DNA from 3 places in the Rhizobium sp. BK377 genome. Region 3 is predicted to be linked to each of the others. Evidence: predicted binding sites of a transcription regulator. Region 3 holds the regulator's gene; each other region holds the start of a gene.
What was found. The regulator LexA, encoded in region 3, represses DNA repair genes until DNA is damaged. The targets are predictions, from matches to a motif close to TGTTCNNNNTGTGTTCNG.
Positions count from the first base shown of each region.

Region 1 (3,279 bases), on a different contig from region 3:
GGCTTCGACCCTTGCGACTTCGGCGAAGTCGCGTACGCGGCGCAGCAGGCGGCCGGCGATGCGCGGCGTGCCGCGAGCGCGCCGCGCGATCTCGCGGGCGCCGTCATCGGTCATGCCAAGGCCCATCAGGCGGGCGCCGCGGCGAACGATCAGCTCCAGCTCCTCCACCGTATAGAAGGACAGGCGCACCGGAATGCCGAAACGGTCGCGCAACGGGGTCGTCAGCAGGCCGAGGCGGGTGGTCGCGGCAACGAGCGTGAATTTCGACAGATCGATCTTCACCGAGCGGGCGGCCGGGCCTTCGCCGATGATGAGGTCGAGCTGGAAATCTTCCATGGCCGGATAGAGGATTTCTTCGACCGCCGGATTGAGGCGATGGATTTCGTCGATGAAAAGAACGTCGCGCTCTTCGAGATTGGTCAGCAACGCAGCGAGATCGCCGGCTTTTGCGATGACCGGGCCGGAGGTCGAGCGGAAGTTGACGCCGAGTTCCTTCGCCATAATCTGCGCCAGCGTCGTCTTGCCGAGGCCCGGCGGACCGACGAAGAGGACGTGATCCAGCGCCTCGCCTCGGTTCTTGGCTGCTTCGATGAAAATCTTGAGATTGGCACGCGCTTCCGCCTGGCCGGTGAACTCGTCCAGAGACTGCGGGCGCAGCGTCGTATCCAGGTCTTCGCCACGCTTTTCAGGCGCTATCAGGCGATCAGCGGTCATCAGGCACTTCCGTTCAAAGCTTGCTCAAGTCCATACACCAAGCGGTCGCCGTTGACATCCCGTCGGGCAATCAACGCGAAAGTTCCCGCAGGCCGAGGCGGATCAGCTTGGCGCTGTCTGCGTCCTCGCCGGCTGTCTTCATGGCGGCGGCGACCGCATTGGCGGCCTGATCGCGCGAATAGCCAAGATTGGTTAGCGCCGAAACAGCGTCGGCGACGGGAGCGGCTGCCACGCCTTCGCCGATCTCCTGCTTGAGGCCGATATTAATCGCCTCGCCGGCAAAGGCAGGTGCCTTGTTCTTGAGTTCGGTGACGATACGGATCGCGACCTTGGGACCGACGCCCTGGGCGCGCGAAACGGCGGTCTTGTCTTGGAGGGCGATCGCATTGGCAAGTTCGGGAGGTGTCAGGGTCGAAAGCACGGCGAGCGCCACTTTCGCGCCGACGCCCTGCACGCTTTGCAGCAGATTGAACCATTCGCGCTCGAGCCGGGTCTGGAAACCGAAGAGCTTAAGCTGGTCCTCGCGCACATAGGTTTCGATAAAGAGCACGCAGGCTTCTCCAACGGAACCGAGCTTCGAGAGCGTGCGCGCCGAGCAATAGGCGACGTAGCAGACGCCGTGCACATCCACGAGCACATAGTCGTCGCCGATCTCATCTATAATGCCTTTCAGCTTGCCGATCATGATATTGTTCCGTCAAGGATGGGTTGCGAGAGCGTTGGCAGCTGCCCGCATTCTGTTGCTGCCGCGATGATGGGCGTGGCAGATGGCGATTGCCAAAGCGTCGGCGGCGTCGTTGCCCTTGAATTCGGCTTTCGGCATCAGGATCTTCAGCATCATGTGGATCTGCTGCTTCTCCCCGTGACCGACACCGATGACGGTCTTCTTCACGGCATTCGGCGCATATTCCGATACCGGGAGACCGGCGCGGGCCGGCACTAGCATGGCGATGCCGCGGGCCTGGCCGAGCTTGAGGGTTGCTACCGCATCCTTGTTGACGAAAGTCTGCTCGACGGCGGCCTCATCCGGCTTGTAGGAATGGACCACATCGGCAAGGCCGTCATGCAGCTGGCAGAGGCGGGAAGCGAGGTCCATGTCACCATCCGAAGTGACAGTTCCCGAGGCAACGAAGCGCAGCGAATTGCCGAGCGTATCGATGATGCCCCATCCGGTGCGGCGAAGGCCGGGATCGATACCGATGATACGAATCGTGTTTTGCATAGCTCACCTTATAGCGATGACGAAATAAGTGCCATTGATGTGTGAACAAAGCGAAAACATTCGTTGTTTTTGCGGGGCGGTGTTTACCGCGAATTAAACCGGATGCCTGAATTCTAGTCCGTCAAATGTGAGAGGGGCCAGCTTTCGCAAAGCTTAAGGCTTCTGATGGTCTGTTTGCATTTCAACCGGCGGGTGATGTCTCCGTGCTTCCACTCGCCGGCGCCGCTGTTCCGAAGGGTTCGTATTTCATGGCTCAGAGATTTCAGTCCCTGTCCTTCAAGGTGATAGCCACCTTCATCCTGCTGACCACGCTCTCGGTCGCGGTGATCAATATCCTCGCCTATTTCGCCAGCAGCCGCATTTCCGACGAGCAGGCGCTGAAGGCCAAGGAGAGCGTCTTGATCTTCCGCGGCGACATGCTGCAGGATCAGCTTGTGCAGCTTGAAAATCAAGCGACCTCGATTGCGCGTATCGAAGCGCTGCAGATGTCGATCACCAACCTGAAGAGCGGTTGGAAGACGATGGAGAAGAGCTCGGGTGACGCACGCGGGGAGCTGAAGAAGGCCTTCATCACGAATAATCCGAACCCGGCCGACCAGCGCGAGAAGCTTGCAAAGCCCGAGGGGCCAAGCGGTTTCTACTATTCGAGCCATGAGAAGACGCAGGGCGAGGTGGCGCGCGACCTCGCCGATACCGCCTTCAGCGACCTCCTGATCGTCGATCTCGATGGCACCGTGCTCTATTCCTACAAGAAGAACGACGACTTCGCCGAAAACCTGAAGTCAGATGCTTGGAAATCGACCGGAGCGGGCATCGCCTATGCCAAGGCAATGGAAAACACCGCCAAGGCGACCGACGATTCCGCGCCGACGGCCTTCTCCGGTCTGCGCGTCGATGCAGGAAGCGGCAAGTCGGCGATCTTCTATGCAGTTCCGATCGTCAAGCTCGGGCAGGCGAAGGGGCTGATGCTCTTCAAGGTGCGCGACGATGTCGTCACCAGCATTCTCGCGAAGGGTATCGTGTCCGGCAGCACGGCAAAGGCGGCCATCATTTCGGCAGATGGCTCGGCCGTCGGCCTCAATGCATCTGGTCAGCTTGCAACGCTGGATACTGCGCCGTTCACCTTCATCAAGGATGCACTTGCGAGTTCGGCAATGACGGTCGCGGATTTCGATCGCGCCGATGGTGCGGCCCGCGCCTATGTGCGTGGCATTGATTATCGTGGCGACCGTTTCCTCGTCGTTGAAAGCATGCTGCTCAGCGAATTGAACGCTGGCTCGATCGAGATCGCCACGCTGCTGACCTCGATCGGCGTCGGCGTTCTCGTCATCATGGCGATCGCC
Region 1 covers NZ_JACIAC010000006.1:315,390-318,668, forward strand. The annotation lists gene ruvB (Holliday junction branch migration DNA helicase RuvB) at 1-714, opposite strand, end outside; gene ruvA (Holliday junction branch migration protein RuvA) at 785-1,399, opposite strand; gene ruvC (crossover junction endodeoxyribonuclease RuvC) at 1,412-1,936, opposite strand; gene FHT92_RS23275 (methyl-accepting chemotaxis protein) at 2,185-3,279, shown strand, end outside.
Region 1: the regulator LexA is predicted to act here: its motif matches at 1,978-1,995, upstream of ruvC (crossover junction endodeoxyribonuclease RuvC).

Region 2 (3,279 bases), on a different contig from region 3:
CAATGAGAGCGCCAGTCAGACCGCCGGCGACTGCGCCGACTGCCGCGCCACCCCAACTGTTGGAGACAGCGCCGCCGATGATGGCGCCCGTGCCCGCACCAATCGCCGTGCCCTGCTCCGTCGGGGTGCAGGAGGCGAGAGCGCCAATGAGAGCGCAGCTAAGGATGATCTTTTTCATGTCTAAACTCCCCAGGTTATCGGCCTTTAAATTCGGCCCATCAATACAAGAATGATAATGATGACGAGAACTAACCCCAAACCACCGGAAGGTCCATAGCCCCATCCGCGGCTATAACCCCAATTCGGCAAGGCGCCGATCAATAACAGAATAAGGATAATAAGAAGTATCGTGCCAAGCATGGTGTTGTCCTGCCTCATCCTCATTTCAACTGGACTATAAACACGTATCCGCGATTTTTGTTCCCGGCTAAGCTCCTGGAATATTACGGTGGCGCTATCAGCCGCTGCGGAGGAGCCGACTTTAGCCGGTGCCCTACAAAGCAAGGCGGCGAAATAATATCGGGCATTTGTGATATGGTTAAAATTCTCTTTGAATACAATATGTTGCCGTGAACAAATCAAGAAAATGAAAATGTCTCCGATTCGTCAGCGATTCGTTCCGGCTTTGATCAGCCGCGACCCTTCATCGGCTCACCAATTCCGGATGCTTTAAACTCCGTAAATTCGGCATCCAGAGGATTAATGGGATCCGGCAGTTGGAACGGCTGCGGCAAACCCCAGATCCGTATCTTGGGTCGGTAGTGAAAACGCCCACGACATCTCGCCGTGAACGAAAAGGGAAAACTTGGCGGTCAGCGATTCGTCTCCGATTCGTTCCGGCTTTGATCGAAGCGTTAATTTCGGGGTCGCGCTTTGCCGTTTTTGCAAATAGCAGGAAGCGTTAATCGCGGTTGCCGACATTCGTTTTCACGCAGGCTTTGCCGATTCAGCATCTAGTGGAAAAAAGTGATTCAAAATCAATACTTAGCCGTGAACAAAAGCTGAATCAGCCGGAGTCAGTGATTCGTCTCCGATTCGTTCTCAAGCTGTTCCGAATCTTAAATCAAGGACTTAGCGGGCTGTAACTTCCGTGCGGGATGCAAAGTCTATTTCAAATCTGCCCTTGCGTTTGGAGCTTCGGCTGTCCATGTGTTCTCCTGCCTCATCCGCAGCTCCGACTTGACCCTGGGGCGTTACCGCCTCACTTGCATGGAATATGACCCTGACTTCGCAGCCGATAATACCGAGCGGGCGCGCCGTGACCGCGGTGCTCGGGCCGACGAATACCGGCAAAACCCATTACGCGATCGAGCGCATGGTGGCACACGGCACGGGTGTCATTGGCCTGCCGCTCCGGTTGCTGGCACGCGAAGTCTATACGCGTGTGGTCGAAAAGGTCGGCGCCCACAACGTGGCGCTGGTGACCGGCGAAGAAAAGATCTCGCCGCCGAACGCGCGTTTTTCCGTCTGCACGGTCGAAGCGATGCCGCGGGAAACCAAGGCAGCCTTCGTCGCCATCGACGAGGTGCAGCTCGCCGGAGATCTCGAGCGCGGCCACATCTTTACAGACCGCATCCTGCATCTGCGCGGCCGTGACGAGACGCTCCTGCTGGGCGCCGGCACCATGCGGCCGATCCTGCAGCAGCTTCTGCCGGGGATAACGGTCACGGAGCGGCCGCGGCTTTCTCACCTTCTTTATGCTGGGCAGAAGAAAATCACGCGGCTGCCGCAGCGCTCGGCGATCGTTGCCTTCTCGGCTGACGAAGTCTACGCGATCGCGGAACTGATCCGGCGCCAGCGCGGCGGTGCGGCAGTCGTGCTCGGGGCTCTTAGCCCTCGCACCCGCAATGCGCAGGTGGCGCTCTATCAGGAGGGCGATGTCGAATATCTCGTTGCAACTGATGCGATCGGCATGGGGCTTAACCTCGATGTCGACCATGTGGCCTTCGCGCAGGACCGGAAGTTCGACGGGTATCAGTTCCGCAATCTCAATCCCGGTGAACTCGGCCAGATAGCGGGCCGCGCCGGGCGCCATGTGCGCGACGGAACCTTTGGTGTAACCGGTCAGGTTTCACCATTCGACGAGGAGCTCGTGCGGCGCATCGAAGGCCACGAATTCGACAACGTCAAGGTTTTGCAATGGCGGACCAAGGATCTCGATTTCTCGACGATACAATCCCTGCGGGCAAGCCTTGACACCGGTCCGCGCTTACCGGGTCTGACGCGGGCATTGCCGGCGGTCGACCAGCAGGCGCTCGAACATTTGTCGCGTTATCCGGAAATTGTTGATATCGCCAATACTCCGGCGCGAGTCGAAAAGCTCTGGGAGGCTTGCGCTCTACCGGACTATCGGCGCATAACGCCTGCGCAACATGCCGATCTTATTTCTACCCTCTTTTCCGATCTGGTGCGCTATGGCACGGTGAACGAGCAATTTCTTGCAGAGCAGGTTCACCGTTCGGATCGTACAGATGGAGAAATTGACACGCTTTCGGCGCGAATCGCGCAGATAAGGACCTGGACCTATGTATCGAATCGGCCCGGCTGGCTTGCCGATCCGACACACTGGCAGGAAAAGACGCGGGAAATCGAAGATCGATTGTCCGACGCGTTACATGAAAGGTTGACGAAACGCTTTGTTGATCGCAGGACATCTGTGCTCATGAAGCGCCTGAGAGAGAATGCGATGCTGGAAGCTGAAATCAGTGTGAATGGCGATGTCTTTGTTGAAGGACATCATGTGGGGCAGTTGACCGGGTTCCGTTTTACGCCTGTGGGCGGAACGGACGGGCCTGACGCCAAGGCGGTTCAGTCTGCGTCGCAGAAGGCGCTCGCTCTCGAATTCGAAGCTAGGGCCGCACGCTTGCATGCCGCAGGCAATGCCGATCTGGCGATTGGCTCTGATGGACTCATCCGTTGGCTCGGCGATCCCGTCGGCCGCCTATCGGGCAGCGACCATGTAATGCGTCCGCGCGTCATCCTGCTCGCCGACGAGCAGCTTGCTGGCAATGCGCGCGACCATGTTGCCGCTCGTATCGAACGTTTCGTCAATCATCATATCAGCACGGTTCTGAAGTCGCTCGAGGACCTGTCGCGCGCTGAAGACCTGCAGGGCCTTGCCAAGGGGCTCGCCTTCCAGCTTGTCGAGAATCTCGGCGTGCTCTTCCGCCGCGACGTGACAGAAGAAGTGAAGTCGCTGGATCAGGACGCGCGCGCCTCCATGCGTCGCTACGGCATCCGCTTCGGCGCCTATCATATCTTCGTGCCGGCGCTTCTGAA
Region 2 covers NZ_JACIAC010000005.1:280,443-283,721, reverse strand. The annotation lists gene FHT92_RS20990 (YMGG-like glycine zipper-containing protein) at 1-178, opposite strand, end outside; gene FHT92_RS20985 (DUF3309 family protein) at 205-360, opposite strand; gene FHT92_RS20980 (helicase-related protein) at 1,217-3,279, shown strand, end outside.
Region 2: the regulator LexA is predicted to act here: its motif matches at 1,037-1,054, upstream of FHT92_RS20980 (helicase-related protein).

Region 3 (3,279 bases):
CAGCCCGAAACTCGTTTCCTCCGCAGAGGCAGCTTTTGCGGCCGTGCGAACGAACTCGCTGAAGGCTGCCGGCTCCTGCGCGGTGAGAACAATCTCGGCAATGTTTGTCACGCCGTTGGCATGAGTCTCCAGCGCGCTGCGGTCGGCAGGAAGCGGGTTGACGCGCTCGACAGCGAAGAGAAAGAAATCCGGCGCCCGGAGATCGCCGGCAAAAGCGAGCCGAAAGCCGGCAACGCTTTCGGTACCATCAGGCATTTTCACAGGACGTTCGAACTGCAGCACAGAACCTGCACTTATGCCGTCCCTCGCGAACCGAGCATGTTCATGCCTCGCATCCGCTGTCGCGAAGGCGATGGCGGACAGTCCCTCGCCGCCGCAGCGGAAGCGGAAAGCCTGGTTGCGGGCAGTAAAAACATTCCCCTCACGCGCCGTCTCCTCGCTTTCCTCCACACTCGCCACACCCAACGGCTCGATATAGGTTTTATCGGCGAAGAAAACGCAGGCATTTTCCGTGCCAAAGGGATGTCGGGCATCGGGCGCGACGGTAAAGCCAAGCTTGCCCAGCCTTTCGCGCGCAAGATCAATATCGGTAACCGGCAAAACGAGATGATCGATCGGAAGCGTTTCTTGGCTCATCAGTTCCCTCCAGCAACTACAAGGAGATGTGCTTCAGCAAGCGCCATGAGACAAGGCCGGGAAGGCTTGGGGGCCAAGAAAAATAAAATTCTCGACAGAATGAACAGAAGTTTTACGAAAATTTAGCTACTTGCAGAACACATATGGAACATATAGTGTCCGTTCTGGATTTGTTTCAAGATGGGGTTAGACGCCATGCTTACGCGCAAACAACAGGAACTCCTTCTTTTCATTCACGAAAGGATGAAGGAGTCAGGCGTTCCGCCGTCTTTCGACGAAATGAAGGACGCTCTGGATCTGGCCTCAAAATCCGGTATCCATCGGCTGATCACGGCGCTCGAGGAACGCGGTTTCATTCGCCGGCTTCCGAACCGGGCTCGTGCGCTCGAAGTCATCAAATTGCCGGAAGCCTATAACCCAAGCCTGCAGCAGCGGCGCGGCTTTTCGCCGAGCGTCATCGAGGGCAGTCTTGGCAAACCCCAGCCGGTGGCACCTCCTGCCTCGGCAAAGCCCGCACCCGCGGCCGATAACAGCAATGCGGTCTCCGTTCCCGTCATGGGCCGCATCGCTGCCGGTGTTCCGATCTCGGCAATCCAGAACAATACGCATGACATCACCGTTCCCGCCGATATGCTGGGTTCAGGCGAGCATTATGCCCTCGAAGTTCGCGGCGACTCGATGATCGAAGCCGGGATTTTCGATGGCGACACGGTTATTATCCGCAATGGCAGCACCGCCAATCCGGGCGATATCGTCGTCGCGCTGGTCGATGACGAGGAAGCCACGCTCAAGCGCTTCCGCCGCAAGGGCGCATCGATTGCGCTCGAGGCAGCAAACCCTGCTTACGAGACCCGCATTTTTCCACCGGACCGTGTCAAGGTCCAGGGCAAGCTCGTCGGCCTCATTCGCCGCTATCACTGACCGGCGACAGGCTGGCGTCTGCGAATGTGTTGCTGCGCCAGTCATAGGCGCGGTGGCGCATCCAAGGGCGCCGCAATGTGTCGAATGCGATTGCGACCTCCGCTCCTTTATCGGTGAATCGAAGTTCAACAGAACCCGTCTTGCGCAGCGTTTCGCCGGTAAAGAGCAGCGCGCCGGAACGGCAACGGTCGAAGCGCAATCGAACAGCGGTCACGACAATATCAGCCGTATCACAGGCGGGCCCGAGATAGGCAGCATTGTCGATGACGGTCAGTTTCTTTCCATTGCCGAGCAAGGCGGTGCACCAGGCGCTCTTCAGGCAGGAGAAGCGTGAAGGGCGACCGGTGGCAACTGACTGTTTCATCGCCTCTCTCGCTTCATCCTGTTGTTCTGGCGAGAGCTGCAGCCTTTTGCCGTCTGGCGCAGTGGGTGGCGCCTTGGCAACTTGGAGCATAACCGGCTTCTGATGCTCTTCGATCGCAAGTGCCCTCTGCCATTGTTCGAAGATGAAGGCGGGCGGCTTTTCACGGTTCGAAGCCATCGCCTGTCCGTCGATTATAGCGACTAGGCCGCCATCTTCGGAAATGGCGATGTCGGGCATCGCTTGTGACGGAAGCAGCACTACAGCAAGCGTTGAGACCGCCACAATTGCGGTTCCCATGTGCTGCAGACGGGTTCTGAGCAGGGTCAGCAGCAGAAAGCCGAAGACGGCTGCCGGGAAGTACCAACCGGGCAAGCGGCCCACATCAATATTGCCACCCCAGCCCGATACCGTCGTTGCGATTTTTATCACCAGATCAAGCCCGAAGCCTGCAACCTGCCATACCGGACCATCAAGGCCAAAAGGCATCAGCAGCATCGCCAGCATCCCGGCCGGCATGACGATGAAGGAAATAACCGGCATAGCCGCGAGATTTGCCGGCAGGCCATAGGCAGTCAGGCGGTGGAAATGCTCGATCGAAAACAGTGCCGTCGAGAAACCACCGATCAACGACGTCAGGAAGACGCCCCCGAAGAATCCGCCGACGACGAAGAAGGGTTTCATGATCGGCAGCTTGGCAAAGGCATTCTCCCGCATCGGGCGCCCCTTCCAGAGATCGTAGCCGGCAACCAGGGCAAGCGTCGCGGCGAAAGACATCTGGAAGCTTGGTCCGAGCACTTCCGATGGCGAGACGGCGAGGATCACGAGAGCGGAAAGCGCCACGTTTCTGAGACTGATCGACGGACGGTCGAAGAAGACGGCTACCAGCATGATCGCCATCATGATGAAGGCGCGTTCGGCGGAGACGGCAAAACCCGAGATCAGATAGTAGGCCGTCACCGCAGCGAGCGCGCCGGCCGCCGCGATCTTCTTGGTCGGCCATGCCTGGGCAATGCCGGGAAACAGGCTGAGAATGACGCGGAGGCCGACAAAGAAGATGCCGGCGGAGAGCGCCATGTTGAGACCGGAGATCGCGATGATATGCGCAAGGCCGGATTGCCGCAGCGCTTCCGTCGTTTCATCCGAGATCGCCCGTCTCTCGTCGGTGACAAGTGAAGCGGCAAAGGCCCCGGTGTCGCCAGGCAGCGTAGAGCGAATCCGATCGCCGATGCCGGTTCTCAGGCTGTAGAGCCGTTCCAGAACGATCCCGGCGACCGAACCCGCTTGCTCCGGCTGTTCCGCAACCTTCTTCGGCGCGCCATAGAAGAAGCCGTTCGCACCAATGCCATCGAAATAGGCGC
Region 3 covers NZ_JACIAC010000001.1:99,204-102,482, forward strand. The annotation lists gene FHT92_RS00460 (VOC family protein) at 1-636, opposite strand, end outside; gene lexA (transcriptional repressor LexA) at 832-1,557, shown strand; gene FHT92_RS00470 (ComEC/Rec2 family competence protein) at 1,538-3,279, opposite strand, start outside.